One region of the Arthrobacter sp. G119Y2 genome, then DNA from elsewhere that is predicted to be linked to it. Evidence: riboswitches for the same ligand, from Rfam matches in the RefSeq annotation. Region 1 holds a riboswitch; the other holds the start of a gene.
The links. Region 1 has a riboswitch for cyclic di-AMP ahead of WKB88_RS16655 (M23 family metallopeptidase). Riboswitches for the same ligand answer to the same signal wherever they lie in the genome.
Positions count from the first base shown of each region.

Region 2: it holds a riboswitch for cyclic di-AMP, as region 1 does, so the genes downstream of both, WKB88_RS02550 (LysM peptidoglycan-binding domain-containing protein) here and WKB88_RS16655 (M23 family metallopeptidase) in region 1, are expected to answer to the same signal.

Region 1 is NZ_JBBPFS010000009.1:79,613-86,771, forward strand. Features, by position in the region: gene WKB88_RS16640 (HNH endonuclease) at 1-341, opposite strand, end outside; gene WKB88_RS16645 (NlpC/P60 family protein) at 554-1,345, opposite strand; gene WKB88_RS16650 (NlpC/P60 family protein) at 1,379-2,209, opposite strand; cyclic di-AMP (ydaO/yuaA leader) riboswitch at 2,213-2,370, opposite strand; gene WKB88_RS16655 (M23 family metallopeptidase) at 2,496-3,269, opposite strand; cyclic di-AMP (ydaO/yuaA leader) riboswitch at 3,272-3,482, opposite strand; gene WKB88_RS16660 (metal-dependent transcriptional regulator) at 3,548-4,246, opposite strand; gene serC (phosphoserine transaminase) at 4,493-5,620, shown strand; gene WKB88_RS16670 (MFS transporter) at 5,683-6,957, opposite strand; gene WKB88_RS16675 (DUF3027 domain-containing protein) at 7,010-7,159, opposite strand, start outside.
Region 2 is NZ_JBBPFS010000001.1:533,221-540,379, reverse strand. Features, by position in the region: gene WKB88_RS02580 (ABC transporter permease) at 1-728, opposite strand, end outside; gene WKB88_RS02575 (ABC transporter ATP-binding protein) at 730-1,494, opposite strand; gene WKB88_RS02570 (sensor histidine kinase) at 1,646-2,923, shown strand; gene WKB88_RS02565 (response regulator transcription factor) at 2,911-3,555, shown strand; gene WKB88_RS02560 (GNAT family N-acetyltransferase) at 3,552-4,061, opposite strand; gene WKB88_RS02555 (hypothetical protein) at 4,281-4,883, shown strand; cyclic di-AMP (ydaO/yuaA leader) riboswitch at 5,079-5,229, shown strand; gene WKB88_RS02550 (LysM peptidoglycan-binding domain-containing protein) at 5,233-6,108, shown strand; gene WKB88_RS02545 (hypothetical protein) at 6,335-6,853, opposite strand; gene WKB88_RS02540 (sensor histidine kinase) at 6,910-7,159, opposite strand, start outside.

The DNA.
Region 1 (7,159 bases):
AGGCAGCAGGCGACCATGTTCTCCCAGCTGTCCCCTCCCCCTCGTGACTTGGGCAGGACATGGTCCACTGTCGAGGCGGCTTTCCCGCAGTAGGCGCACTGGTGACCGTCGCGTCGCAGGACCCCGCGCCGGGTTGCCGCCGTGCCTTCCCGATACGGGATCTTCACATACCGGTGCAGCAGGATCACGGAGGGCCGGGGAAGGATTTCGGTGGGGCCCACCACCGGGTCGCCGCTCTCCGCGACAACGCTGGCTTTGCCGGAAAGCACCAGCACCAGTGCCCGGCGGAAGCTCACTACCGCCAGCGGCTCGTAGCCGGCATTCAAAACGAGAGTGCGCATGCAATTCCTCTTCGCATGCCGGTCCGTCGGCGGAGCAGTCCACCGACGGAGGAGGACGATACTTCGGATGATATGGAAAAGAGTATGCCCCGATCCGGGTCTTGGCCATTTCCCGCGGCAGTACGGGGCTTAAACGGCTCAAGGGCCCTCCCCGAAGGAAGAACCCTTGACGGCCGGTGATGGAACCGGCGGTACAGCTGGTGGCGGAGTGCCTATCCGACCCGGATGTATACGCCTCCGGAGCCCAGCTCGGCCGGTGCTACGACAGTCGAATTGCCGTTGAAACCACCGTGGATCGCCTGGCCGTTACCGATGTAGACAGCGATGTGGGCCATGCCCATGCCTCCGTCGGCGTAGTAGATCAGGTCGCCCGGGACGGCCTGAGAAGCGCTCACGGTGCTGCCCAGGGACAGGTAGCCTGCAGGCCAGTCGTGGAAGCTGATGCCGGCTGCAGCAAGCGAGTTTGTCGCCAGCATGGTGCAGTCCTGCGAGACGCCAAGCTGCGCGTAGGCCGCTGCGGCAATGATCGCAGCCGTCCCCGAGGAGGCGGCGGGGGCTTCCTGAGCAGCAGCGCCGGATGCGGCGGGTGCCACAGCGGCTTCCGTCGATTCCAGTGCCGGGGCTGCGGTCTGCTGTGTTGCTGCGTCCAGCTCTGCGCCGCTCTGTGCCTGCACTGCAATTTCCGGCTGCGGTGCAGCAACAGGTGCCTGGATAACGCCGGCCGCTGCGGGGCGGTCGAAGTTCACCGTGGCGGTGTGGGGCACCGTCAGCGGCGCGGCAGCAGTCAGATCGAGGGTGCTGGTCTGGACGTCGCGAGCCAGTTCGGATCCGGAGGCGTTAGCCGCGACGCCGGTGCTCAGGACAAGTCCTGATGCGGCGACAACGACAGCTGCCTGGCGTCCTACGGTTCCGGCGTTGGCGGTTACGGCCTGGGCCAGCGCCGTCAGCGGTGCGGTGCGTTCTACCGGCGCCCGGTGGCGGGCGCGCTCAAGTGTTGATGACATGTTGGTGCAATCTCCGTTATCTGGCAGCTGCGCTTAGCTGACGCGGACGAAGCTTGCGCCGCCCAGGTAGGAGAGCGGGTGCAGAACGGTGTTCATACCGTTGAAGCCGCCGCTGATGACCTGGCCGTTGCCCACGTAAATGGCTACGTGGCCGGCAGTGATGACGAGGTCGCCGGGCTCAGGCGAGCCGACAACGGAGCCGTAGGCGTAGAACTGTGCCGGTGCGAGGTCGCCAACGGACTTGCCGATGGAACGCAGTGCCTTCTCGACCATGGCGGTGCAGTCCTGGGCGACGCCGATCTGGCCGTAGGCGGAAGCCACGAGGGCTGCGCCAACGCCGCTGGCAGCGGGTGCCGGAGCCGGAGCGGGTGCTGCCGGTGCGGGGGTGTTGGCTGCGGGGGCTGCAGCGGGCGCGGTGTAGGCGTTGCTGCTCACGGCGGCCTGCTGGGTCTGTACGGCAGCAGCCTGCTTGGCCTGCTGGGCCTGAGCGGCAGCCTGCTCCTGGGCAACTGCGGCGGCGGCGGCAGCGGCTTCCTCAGCTGCAACCTGTGCGCGGTAGTCCGCACCGGAAACAGAGGAAACGGACTGAAGCGTTGCCAGTTCGAACGGCGCCTGTGCCGACACCGAAACGGCTCCGGTGGAGGTGACTGCGCTGAGCGGAGTGGCTTCGAGGGCCTGGCGTTCGGTGCTGACGGCTGCCTGGGCGGGCAGGCCCGCTGCGAGGACGAGGCCGGAAGCGGCGACGACGACGGCGGCCTGGCGGCCAATGGATCCAGCGTTGGAGGTAACGGCCCGGGATAGTGCTGAAATCGGGCTCGTCTGAGTGGTGACCGCGCGACGGCGGCCGTGAGCTACTGATGACACAAGTTTGCCTCTCCCAATGCCTACGAGGTGAGCTGTCGGATTCGGATGGGAGTCACCCGGCTGCTGGACCGTAAGGCCCGTGCAACTTAACCCCTAGGGCTTCTTGCGAAACCCGAATGTGGTTCCCCCGCCTCTGCCATGCGATGTAGCGAACGGATCTCAAACAGTGGCAGAGCTCGGCGATCTGTTCGAGAGTGCCCGATCTTTGGCCGATCAGGCACGAGGAAGAGCGTACAACAACATTTGCTTAATGTCACGTTCCGGTCACGGAATGGTTATCCTGCGGTCACAACCAACCGAGCGGATCGACAACTTCCCCGTTAACCATGACCTCGAAGTGCAGATGGCAGCCCGTGGAGGCGCCTGTGGTGCCGCTGGCACCAACCAGGTCTCCGCGTTCCACGCTCGCTCCCACACCCACCGCGAGGTTGGACATGTGGTTGTAGGTGGTCTCCACGCCGTTGCCGTGATCCACGACAATCCGGTTACCGCCCCCGCCGGCGTGCCAGCCGGCGAAGGTAACGGTGCCGGAAGCGGCAGCGGTGACATCCGTGCCGCAGGCTGCTGCGAAGTCCTGGCCGCGGTGCAGCTCCCCGGCGCTGCCGGTGATGGGGCTGACCCGGTAGCCGAAACCGGAGGTTTGAACCAGGTCCGCAGCCAGCGGAGTGGCAAGAGTGCCCTTCGCGGCACCTGCGGCTATCTCCGTGCCCGAGGCCACCACTACTTGGCGCAGCTTCGCATCCGGATCAAACTTGCTGCTCAGCGCAGCGCGCTCGAAGTCAACGCTGGCGTTGGGATCAGCGGAAACCACTACAGCTTCCTCGACGGCGGCAGGCTGCATCTCCTGGACCGGTTCGCTGACGGCTGCGGTGGTGGGAAGGGCCACGGTAAGGATCAGGCCCGATGTTGCTGCGGTGATGGCGACCTTCTGTGCTGCATCACCGATGGAGTTCGATTTGGTTTCAGCCCGGCGGCGGCCTGAGGCCTGTCCGTTCCGGGGACGCGGGGCGGTAGCCGGAGCAGACGCGCGGCGTCTGCCCGGGGCAGCGTGCTTCGACAAGATATACCTCTCTCATATGCCTGCGAAGTTAGCTGTCGGATTCGAGTAGAGAAACTCGGCCCCACACTCGGCACAGTGCGCCTGTAAGCGGCTGTGTGCTGATGCTGGAGGCTTCACCCCAAGGCAGCCTCGGCTGCCAGTTGATGGGTCCTCCGCCCCTGCCTGAACGGTCTGTAGTTCCGGGCCAGTGGCAGGGTTCGGCGGAAGGCCCGGATAACGGTGCTATTTCAACGTCAGTAAGTCACTATAAGGGACGGCGGCCAAAAGAGACCATTCCGTTATCCGGCGGTGGACACAAACACGTGTGAGGCGACCTCTGGAGGAAGCTCCAGGGCTCCTTCGATGCCCGGCACCCGCACCGATATGTAGCCCGCCACCACCTCGGCCGTGAGCTCGGCCCCGGGGCGCAGCCCTGCCTCGTCCAGCTGGGTCAGCAGCTCCGGTTCCACCTGCACCGGCTCGGCCAGCCGGACCAGGGTCAGCTTGGTTCCGGGCTCGGCGGCGGCCACTGCGGCAACGAGGTTTGTAACCCCGTGGTGGAACAGCTCGGCGGCCGTGCCGCCGATTCCTTCCAGTCCCGGGATGGGATTGCCGTACGGAGATTCGGTGGGGTGTCCCAGCAGTTCATAGAGCCGGCGTTCAACCCGCTCGCTCATGACGTGTTCCCACCGGCAGGCCTCGTCGTGGACATAGGCCCAGTCCAGGCCGATCACGTCCGCAAGGAGCCGTTCAGCCAGCCGGTGCTTGCGCATCACCTCGGTGGCGCGCCGCCGGCCCAGCTCGGTGAGCTCCAGATGCCGGTTGCCGGAAACCACCACGAGCCCGTCCCGTTCCATCCGGCCGATGGTCTGGGACACCGTTGGCCCGGAGTGCCGCAGCCGTTCCGCGATCCGGGCCCGGAGAGCGACAATGTTCTCTTCCTCGAGCTCAAGGATGGTGCGCAGATACATCTCAGTTGTGTCGATGAGGTCCGTCATGACAGGCCGCTCCTATTACTCGTGCGGAAGATTACTCGTGCGAAAGATTCAGGAGAACAACGGCGGACACCGCCGCCGGAGGTCATTATTGCCCCTTACGTTAGCTTATTTGTACAGAGTGCAGATAATTCCGCCCACCGCTGGACCGCCCGCAACCGTCGGTCACGAATGGCTGGGAAACCGGCCGGTGGGGCAGAATGGAAAGGCACATCAGAGCACCCTGCCTACCGCTTGGAGCGATTACCCATGGGCGAAACCGCCGCGCTTAAGATCCCCGCTGAACTCCTTCCACTGGACGGCCGGTTCGGAGCCGGCCCCTCCAAGGTGCGTCCGGAGCAAATGGAGGCCCTGGCACGCGCCGGAGCCAACCTGCTGGGCACTTCGCACCGGCAGGCTCCCGTCCGGAACCTGGTCGGCAGCATCCGAGAGGGACTCTCGAGCCTGTTCCGCGCTCCCGAGGGCTATGAGGTCGTGCTGGGCGTCGGCGGCTCCACTGCCTTCTGGGACGTGGCTTCCTTCGGCCTGGTGGACAACAAGGCCCAGCACCTGTCCTTCGGCGAGTTCGGTTCCAAGTTCGCAGCCGCCACCAATAAGGCGCCCTTCCTGGCGGCTTCCTCCATCATCAAGGCCGAGCCCGGCACGCGCCCGGATCCGGCGGCCGAAGCCGGCGTCGATGTCTACGCCTGGCCGCAGAACGAGACCTCCACAGGTGTCGCCGCGCCGGTGCGCCGCGTGGAAGGGGCCGACGACGGCGCCCTGATCCTGGTCGATGCCACCTCCGCTGCGGGCGGACTGGACGTGGACCTCGCCGAATCCGATGTCTACTACTTCGCGCCGCAGAAGAACTTCGCCTCCGACGGGGGCCTGTGGCTGGGCATGTTCTCCCCCGCCGCCCTGGAACGTGCGGCGCGGATCAATTCCTCGGACCGGTGGATCCCGGACTTCCTTAACCTCCAGACAGCCATCGACAACTCGAGGCTGAACCAGACGTACAACACGCCGTCCCTGGCCACCCTGGTGACCCTCAACGCGCAGGTTGAATGGCTGAATGCGAACGGCGGCCTGACCTTCGCCGCCGGCCGCACGGCGGACTCCGCCGCCAGGATCTACTCCTGGGCTGAGGCGTCACCGGTGGCCACACCGTTTGTGGCCCGCCCCGAAGACCGGTCCAACGTCATCGCCACCATTGACTTTGACGAGAGCATCGATGCCGCCGCCGTCGCGAAAACCCTGCGCGCCAACGGCGTCGTGGATGTGGAACCGTACCGCAAGCTCGGCCGCAACCAGCTGCGCATTGCCACTTTCGTGGCGATTGAGCCCGACGACGTGAGCGCATTGCTCCGCTGCATCGACTTCGTTATCGAAAACTCCTAGCCGCGCCGCGGTCCGCTGTCGCGGGCCCGGCTCCGGCCTGCAGGATCCGCGGGATCCGGACGCTACACAGTGTCCGGGTCCTGCTCCGTTTCGCGGGTGGACAGGTGCAGCCGCCGGGGCCGCGCGCGGTCGTAGGAGATGCGCAGGTGGTGGGACCGCCAGGCCCAGATGAACCCCACGACTGCAGTGATGATCCCCGAAGCAGCAGCAACGCCCAGGCTCCAGCGCGGGCCGAAGCTGTTGGAAACCCACCCCACCAGGGGGGCGCCCAGGGGTGTGCCGCCCATAAAGATGGCGAAGTACAGTGCCATCACCCGCCCGCGCATCACGGGGGTGGTGGTCGTCTGGACATAGGCGTTGGCGCTGGTCATCAAAGTCAGGGCGAACAGCCCGACCGGAATCAGCGAGACCGCAAACCACAGCAGCGTCGGCGAGGCAGCGGCTACCAGACAGGCCGCGCCGAAAGCCCCGGCGGCCCCGAAGATGAACCGCAGCCGGGGTTTGTCCCTTCGAGCCGAAAGCAGCGCTCCGGCCACGGAACCAACCGCCATCACCGAGTTCAGCAGCCCAAAAACTCCGGCGTCCTGCCCGAACTCGGTTCGGGCCATTGCCGCAATGTAGACCGCGAAGTTCAGCCCGAACGTGCCGACGATAAAAATGGCCAGCATCACCATCATCAGGTCCGGCCGGCGGCGGACATACCGAAGTCCTGCCCTGATGCGGCCTTTCCCCGGAGCTGCCTTGGGCAGGACCCGCAGTTCGCTGCTGCGCATCTTGAGCAGGGCCAGGACCATCGCGCCAAAGGTGAACGTATTAATAAGGAAAACCCAGCCGGGCCCCACGGCGACCGTGAGCAGGCCGGCCGCAGCCGGGCCGATCAGGCGGGCGCCGTTAAAGGAGGCGCTGTTCAGGGCGACGGCGTTGGGCAGGTCGGTTTCTCCGACGACTTCCGAGACGAAACTCTGCCGTGCCGGCGCGTCGACGGCGGAAACCACGCCCAGCGCCAGCGCAAAGGCGTACACGTGCCACAGCTGGGCCCCGCCGGAAAGCACCAGGACGCCCAGGCCGAGACCCAGCGCAGCCATGGCCACCTGCGTGAAAAGCAGGACCTTGCGGCGGTTGTATGTGTCGGCAATCAGCCCTGCCCACGGCGCCAGCAGCAGCTGCGGGCCAAGCTGCAGCGCCATGACGATTCCCATCGCCGCTGCATCCTGGTTGGTCAGGATGTCATAAACGAGCCAGTCCTGGGCAGTCCGCTGCATCCAGGTGCCGATGTTGGACACCAGCGCTCCCAGAAACCAAATGCGGTAGTTGAAGAGCCTAAGCGAACGGAACACGGCTCACCGCCGATCCATGAACAACTGGAAAACCCCTGCCCCCGGCACTGCCCTACCTGTCCTCCTGAGTCCTGTCCTCCTGCTGTGCCGTCCCGGACTGCCCGGCGTCGTCGGTGCCGGCTTCAGCTTCGGCGCGGGCCAGTGCGTTTGCCTGTTCCTGTGCCTGGGCGGCTTCCTCCGCCGCGACATCCTCGGGCCGGAC
Region 2 (7,159 bases), on a different contig from region 1:
ACATCGCCGCGCCGGTCCCCGGTGTAGCCAACGACTCCGGCCACCTGCGACTCGATATCCGCGGCGAGCTGCTCCGGACGGACATCCGGGCCGGCAATAACACCCACCGTGGCCACGGTGTCCCCGTGCGGCCAGAGAGCCGCCGCGCCGTCGGTGCTCAGGAAAACGGCGGGCCCCGCGGCACCGGTGTCGTTGGCCTCGGTGCCGGCCTCCGGCGAAACAATGCCGGTGACCGTGTACTCCGCCGGAACACCGCCGTGGCTCAGGACGAGCCTGCTGCCGGGATCCGCCCCGAAGCTCGCGTCCACCGCAACGTCCTTCTCCCCCGCGGGAACTTCTCCCGACGACAGCGCGTACGGTGCCAGGGCGGTGCTTTCCCACCCGGCGGCGGACACGCTCGTGCCGTCTGCCGTGGCCAGGGGGATGTCAACGGTGCCGACAGCTTCCTCGACCCCCGGAACGGATGCGATCTGCGCGACGGCTTCGGCCGGAAGCAGGACACGCTCGGAGAAGGGAGCATCCATGTCCTCCACCACGGGGTGCGACTGCGGGGCGCCCACTACGACGTCGGCTCCCTTCAGCCGCTCGGCTGCGATGCCGCCGCGAAGTCCCGATTCAATGAGGATGCCCATGGCGGTGATGAGTGCGGCGCAGAGGAAGACGGCCACAAATACTCCGGCGAAACCGCCGCGGTGGTGCCGGATCGAGGCTTTGGCAAGAGAAAACATGTCAGTGCTCCCCAAGGTTGGCCATGCGTTCGCTGACGTCCAGCGCGGTGGCACCGGTCATGCTGCCGTCGAGGCGTCCGTCCGCAAGGAAAATGACGGTGTCGGCGTGGCCGGCGGCCACCGGATCATGGGTCACCATGACCACTGTCTGGCCCAGGACCGAAACAGTGTGCCGGAGCAGGTCCAGCACCTGGCGGGCCGTCCCGGAGTCGAGGGCTCCGGTGGGTTCGTCGGCGAAAACAGCGTCGGGCCGGGTGATGAGGGCCCGGGCAATTGCTGCCCGCTGCTGCTGGCCGCCGGAAAGCTCCTGCGGCTTCCGCTCGCCCAGCCCTGCCAGCCCCACGGACTCCAGTACGTAGTCGAGCCACGCGTCGTCGCTCCCCCGTCCGGCCAGCAGCAGCGGCAGCGTGACGTTCCGGGCCACGGTGAGCTGGGGCAGCAGGTTGTAGGACTGGAAGACAAAGCCCACGTGATCGCGGCGGAAGCGGGTCAGTGCCTTGCTGCGCATTCCGGAAATCTCGGTGCTTCCCAGCAGCACGCGGCCGCTGTCGGGGGCGTCCAGCCCGGCTGCACACTGCAGCAGGGTGCTCTTGCCCGAACCGGAGGGGCCCATGACCGCGGTGAAGGTTCCGGCCGGTACGGCGAGGGAGACGTCGCGGAGGGCCGGCACCGTGGTGCTGCCCGAGCGGTAGCTCTTCGAAACGCCCTGCAGTTGCAGGGCGGCGGGGACGTCCATATCTGGAAATTCGGAAGGATCGGAAAACATGGGGTTCATCCTTTGAGCGGTTTAGTGGCGGGGTCTTTGCTTCCACCGACGCTACGGATTGGTGAAACGCGATCCGATACAGCCAACAGCCCGGTTTGGGGTATAGCTGGCTATACCGACACTGTCCGGACCCTCGGGCATAATTCATCAGGTGAGACTCCCCAGCCGTGCCAGCCTGCAGACCCGCCTACGGGATGCGGCTTTCCTCCTGCGCGAGGCCGGCTACTGGCTGGGCTCGCTGGGAATCCTGGTTGCCGGGCTGGTGCTGCTTCCGTTCATCGCCCTCGGCGTCGGGCTGTATGCGGTTCCCGGCCTCTTGGAGGTCCTGGACCGGCTTGCCGCCCGGGCGCAGGGACGGGCCGCCGGATTCGCTGCGGCTGTGGTTCCCTTTGAACGGCGCCGGCTCTCCGGCCGGTATTCCTTCGCCCAGTTGGCGGCCCTGCTCAGCGCTCCGGAGTCCAAACGCGACCTGTCCTGGCTTCTGTTCCACAGTGCCTTTGCCCTGCTGGCAGGCATCCTGGCCCTGGTGCTGCCCCTGGGCTCCGTGCTGTATATAGCGGCCGCCCCGTTCTGGCCCCTGTTCCCTCCGGAGTCGCCGCTGGAGCTGACCATCGCCATCCGCAGCTGGGGTGATGCCGTCCTGACCATGCTGCTTGGAGCGGCGTACGGGGTTGCCGCCTGGATTCTGCTTCCGTGGATGGCCCGGAGAATCAGCGAGGGAACTCTCGCCATCCTCTCGCCCCGCCGCTATGCCGACCTGTCGCAGCGCATTTCCGAGCTCTCCGCAGCCCGGGCCAGTGCTCTCACTGCGCACGCCGCGGAGCTGCGCCGCATTGAGCGGGAACTGCACGACGGCGCGCAGAACCGGCTGGTCGGCGTCGTCATGATGCTGGGGCTCGCGCAGCGTGCTGCCGAGACCGACCCGGCCGCCGCCGTGCCCTTCATTGGCCGCGCCCAGGATGCCGCGTCCGAAGCGCTGGCCGGCCTGCGGGCTGCCGTGCATGACATCTATCCGCCGGTCCTGGACGAGCTGGGCCTGGGCGGTGCGGCCTCGGCGCTGACCAGCCGCTCCCCCATCCCCTGCTCCCTGGACGTGCACGGGCTGGAGCGTGCCCCGGCGGCGGTGGAATCAGCTGCTTATTTTGTCCTTGCCGAGGCCCTGACCAATGCGGCGAAGCACTCCGACGCGTCACGGATCGACGTGGTGCTGCACACCGAATCAACTCCTCGGGAGGATGTCCTGGTGATACAGGTGAACGACGACGGGCGCGGAGGCGCGCGGGTGGGACCGGTTGATGCTGCCGAGGGCTCCGGAACCGGGCTTGCCGGGATTGCCCGCCGGGCCGCGGCGTTTGGCGGCAGGCTGGTGCTGGCCAGTCCGGCTGGCGGGCCCACGAAAGTCAGGGTGGAACTGCCGTGCGCCTTCTAATAGCCGAGGATGATGCGCTGCTGCGCGCCGGACTGGAACTGCTGCTCCGGGGCGAAGGATTCGACGTCGTGGGTTCCTGGGACAACGCCGATGACCTGCTGGCAGCCTTCGAGCCGGGCGGGGCAGACGGTGCGGTGCTGGATGTGCGCATGCCGCCCACCTTCACCAACGAAGGGCTGAAAGCAGCCCTGGAGTTGCGTGCGCGGGTGCCCGACTTTCCCGTTCTGGTCCTTTCCGCCTACGTTGAGGACCGCTACGCCAGCAGGCTGCTGGCCTCCGGGGCCCAGGGTGTGGGCTACCTGCTGAAGGAACGCGTGGGCAACGTCGGGGAATTTGTTGACGGCCTGCGGCGCGTATCCTCCGGGGGAACGGTGATGGATCCAGAAGTCATCGCCCAGCTGTTCAGCCGGCGCAGCACCCGGGACCCCATCAGGTCCCTGACTCCCCGGGAGTTCGAAGTTCTGGGACTGGTTGCCGAGGGGCTGGGCAACACGGCCATTGCTTCGGCCATTTCCGTTTCGGAGACTGCTGTCAGCAAGCACATCGGCAATATCTTTGCGAAGCTGGGGCTGGCCCAGTCAGACAGTGGCCACCGCCGGGTCCTCGCCACCCTGGCGTACCTGCGGTCCTAGTTCAGCTTCCAGATCTCCTCACCGTCCGGATCAAGCAGGCCGGTGCGTGTGAGCCCAAGACGGGCGGCTACCGCGGCGGAGGGAACGTTTGCGGGGTGGATGCTGGCGGAAAACCGGACCACGCCCTGCCGGATGAGCCAGTCCACCATGGCCTGCGCTGCTTCCGTGGCATAGCCTCGACCCTGATGTTCCTCACCCACTACCCAGGCGAGATCCGCCGTCGAGCTGCCGGCATCGACCGTTGCCTGGACAAAACCCGCGGCGGATCCGGTATTCCGAGTCCGGAAAACCCAGTTCAACCATAATTGTGCCCCCGACGGATCTCCGCCTGATTGGAGGATGTAGCGGTGAGTCAGCACTTCCAGGCCGGGCGGCAGTCCGCCGGTGAATTCATAAAGTCCCGGAGGTGCCAGGACCTGCACCATTTCCGGAGCATGCTCCGGGTGCAGCGGTTCCAGAGTGAGTTGCGCGGTCTCCAAAACCGTCCCGGCGGCTCTTTGGCTCATGCGCGCATTCCCTACCCGTCCGGTAAATGTTTTTCCCGGTCCCATCATGGCGCATTAGGTCCTAAGCACGATATGAGTCTGGTGTATGAAATTTGCGCGCTGCCCGCACTCCCCGGGGTTCCCAAGCGGCGGCGCACGCGCAGGGGCGGGTAGGCTAGGAGTGCTCCCGGTTCCCGCTGATCTTTGCGTTCCGGCCAGATGACGAAGAAAGAGAAGAAGATGCCAGCTCCTCAGCGAACAGATGCCGACAGTATTCGCCAGGATTTTGGATTCCTCACCGTCGCGGAAGTTCTGCAGCTTTGTACTACGCAGCAGATCCTGGATCCGTCATCAACGCTGATTTCCGCAAAAGTACAGCTGGGCGAAGGAAATGTTTTTTATCCCGGCGTCGTACTTCAGGCCGACAATGAGAGCTCCTGCGTGATCGGCCACCGCAATGTCTTTTACCCGGGGGCTTATGTCTCCGCCGAACACGGCGGGATGATCCTTTTGGGGTCCGACATTACGCTGGGCCCCGGCAGCGTGCAGCTCAAAGCCGGCCGGGCAGATGCCGTTGCGGTCGGCGACAGCGCCCGGCTGGCTAACGGCCCCGTGGTGACGGGGCGGTCCGTGCTCGGTTCCGGCTCGCAGATCCTGGGAGCTGTCGAGGCTGATTCCGTGGTCCTTGCCGACGGCGGGGATTACCGGTCCAGCCCGCCGGAGAAGCGCGGTGCCGTTCTGAAGGGCGCGGGAATGGCGCGCGATGTGAGGCTGGCGCCCGGCGACCTCCTGCAGGGATTCGGCAACTTCGCCGTTGCCAACGTGATCCGCCAGACGAACTAACCGGACCGGAGAGGCGCAGGCGCGGCCCATAGTGTCACGGCCCACGCCTAGCATAAAGAGGCGCCACTCACACGGTACTGCGAGGTCCGTTACTAAATAGTTATCCTCCCGTAATCGTCTTGTAGCGTAGTGGTCGTGCCGTTATCTGAAGCGGCTCCCTTGGCTTGTTACCTAGCTCTGCCGCTGGCCAAGGTCCACAGATATTCACACTTCGGCAGAGGCGGGGGAACCACAAACGGGTTCCTTTGAATCCTTGGGGTTAAGTCAGCCAAAGATTTTCTACGGCTGACCGGGTGACTCCCATCCGCATCCGACAGCTCACCTCGCAGGTATCGGGAGAGGTAACTCAATGTCTTTCAATAACACTCGTGGACGCCACCGTGCCGAGACCGCCGGAATGTGGGCCGCAATTGCGAACTCCACCAGCGGCAAAGCACGCACCATCGGCAGCACCGCTGCCGTTGTGGCAGCAGGTTCCGGCCTGATGCTCGGCATGGCAGCTCCGGCTTCTGCCGGTGTCATCGCCAACGACTCAGCCGAGTCCTACAGCGCACCTGCCGCCGTTGCTGCTCCTGCTGCCGCTCCGGCAGCAGCTCCCGCAGCTTCGGGCTCCACCCACGTTGTTCAGGCCGGCGACACGCTCGGCAAGATTGCCGCCACATACGGCGTCAACCTGAACGACATCCTGGCGCAGAACGGCCTTGCGCTGGAATCCATCATCTACCCCGGTGACGTCATCACGTACGCCGGCGGCGCCGCAGCAGCAGCTCCCGTTGCTGCAGCTGCACCGGCAGCTGCTTACGCCGCTCCGGCCGCCGCTGCAGAGACTGCAGACTTCGGCAGCATCAGCACCCAGGCCTCCTCGGTGACTCCTGCTCCCGCAGCCGGCGCAGCTGTTACCGGCACCAACCAGACCATGCTGAACTCCGCCTTCTCCCAGATGGGTGCAATGCAGGACTGCACCGTGCTGGTGGAAGTTGCCCTCCGGGCAGCAGGCCACTCAGTTGGCGACCTGGCCCCCGCGCAGCTTGCTGCCTACGGAACCCCGGTCTCTGACCCGATGCCCGGCGACATCATCTACTACGCCGACGGCGGCATGGGCTTTGCCCACATCGCTATCTACATCGGCGACGGCCAAGCCATCCACAGCGGATGGAACGGCAACCAGACTGTTCAGCAGAGCGCTAACGTCGGTTCCGGTGCCGCGTACTACCGCGTAGCGTAATCACGCAGCACTAGATTTACCGCAGGGGCGGGAAGCGAACGTCCCAAACCTTCGGTGAAACCAAAAGGAACGCCCGGCCATTGGCCGGGCGTTCCTTTTCTCGTCCCAGTTGGAATGTCCCAGTTGGAATGTCTCAGTTGGAATGTCTCAGTTGAATTCTCGTTCAGCTGGCTTTTGTTCAGTTGGCGGTCTGGATGGAGTTGGCTGCCTTTGGGTCTGACGGTCCTCAGGCGGCAGGCTCGTCCTGTTCCCGGGCGTCGTCCTCCTCCGCGCGGCCGTCGTTATCGGCGCCTGGCCCGCCGTCGTCGTCCGGACCGTTGCCGCCGCCGCGGTGGCCGTCATGGTGTCCGTGCCGGCCCTGATCCGCGTCCTGGTCCTGGTCCGGGCGGCCCATCTCAGTGTCGCTGTCCCGGGAGCCCTTGTCCGGCTTCTCGCCGGACTTCTCATCACGGTCATCCGCATCCGGTTCGCTGTCGGCGTCCGCCTCAGAGTCCGAACCGCCGTTGTCTTCGTCGGAACGCGGACCGCGGTCGGGCCTGGTGTCCGAGTCTTCCGTCTCGGTGTTGTTCTCCGTGCCCTCGTCCTGCTGCTCGGTCACCGAGGCCTGTTCCTGATCCGCCGGGGAATCCGCGGTAGCCATGCCGGCGAAGAAAGAACCAACCAGCAGTGCCAGGGCCCCGACGACGCCGAGAATCCAGCCAAGCGGTCCCCTGGCCTTGTCCCGGATTGCCATAGTGGTTTTCACCTCCGAATAGTGGGTTGCTTACGCATCCATTTTCGGATCAGATTCTTCGAGGATTCTTAGGGCCGCTTTCCGGCCAGCGGCAGCCGGACTTCCACCACTCCGCCCGCTCCGCCCGCACCGCCCGCTCCGCCCGCACCGCCCGCGGCAGGCAGTGCGCGGACGCTGCCGCCGTAACGGGATGCTATTTCTGCGACCAGGGCCAAGCCCAACCCGTAGTGCCGCGGCTCTGCTGACGTTTCTACGCCGCGCGACGGTCCCGATTCAGCGGTTCGGCCATCCTTTTCGGCGGGGTCCCCGGCTGGCTTC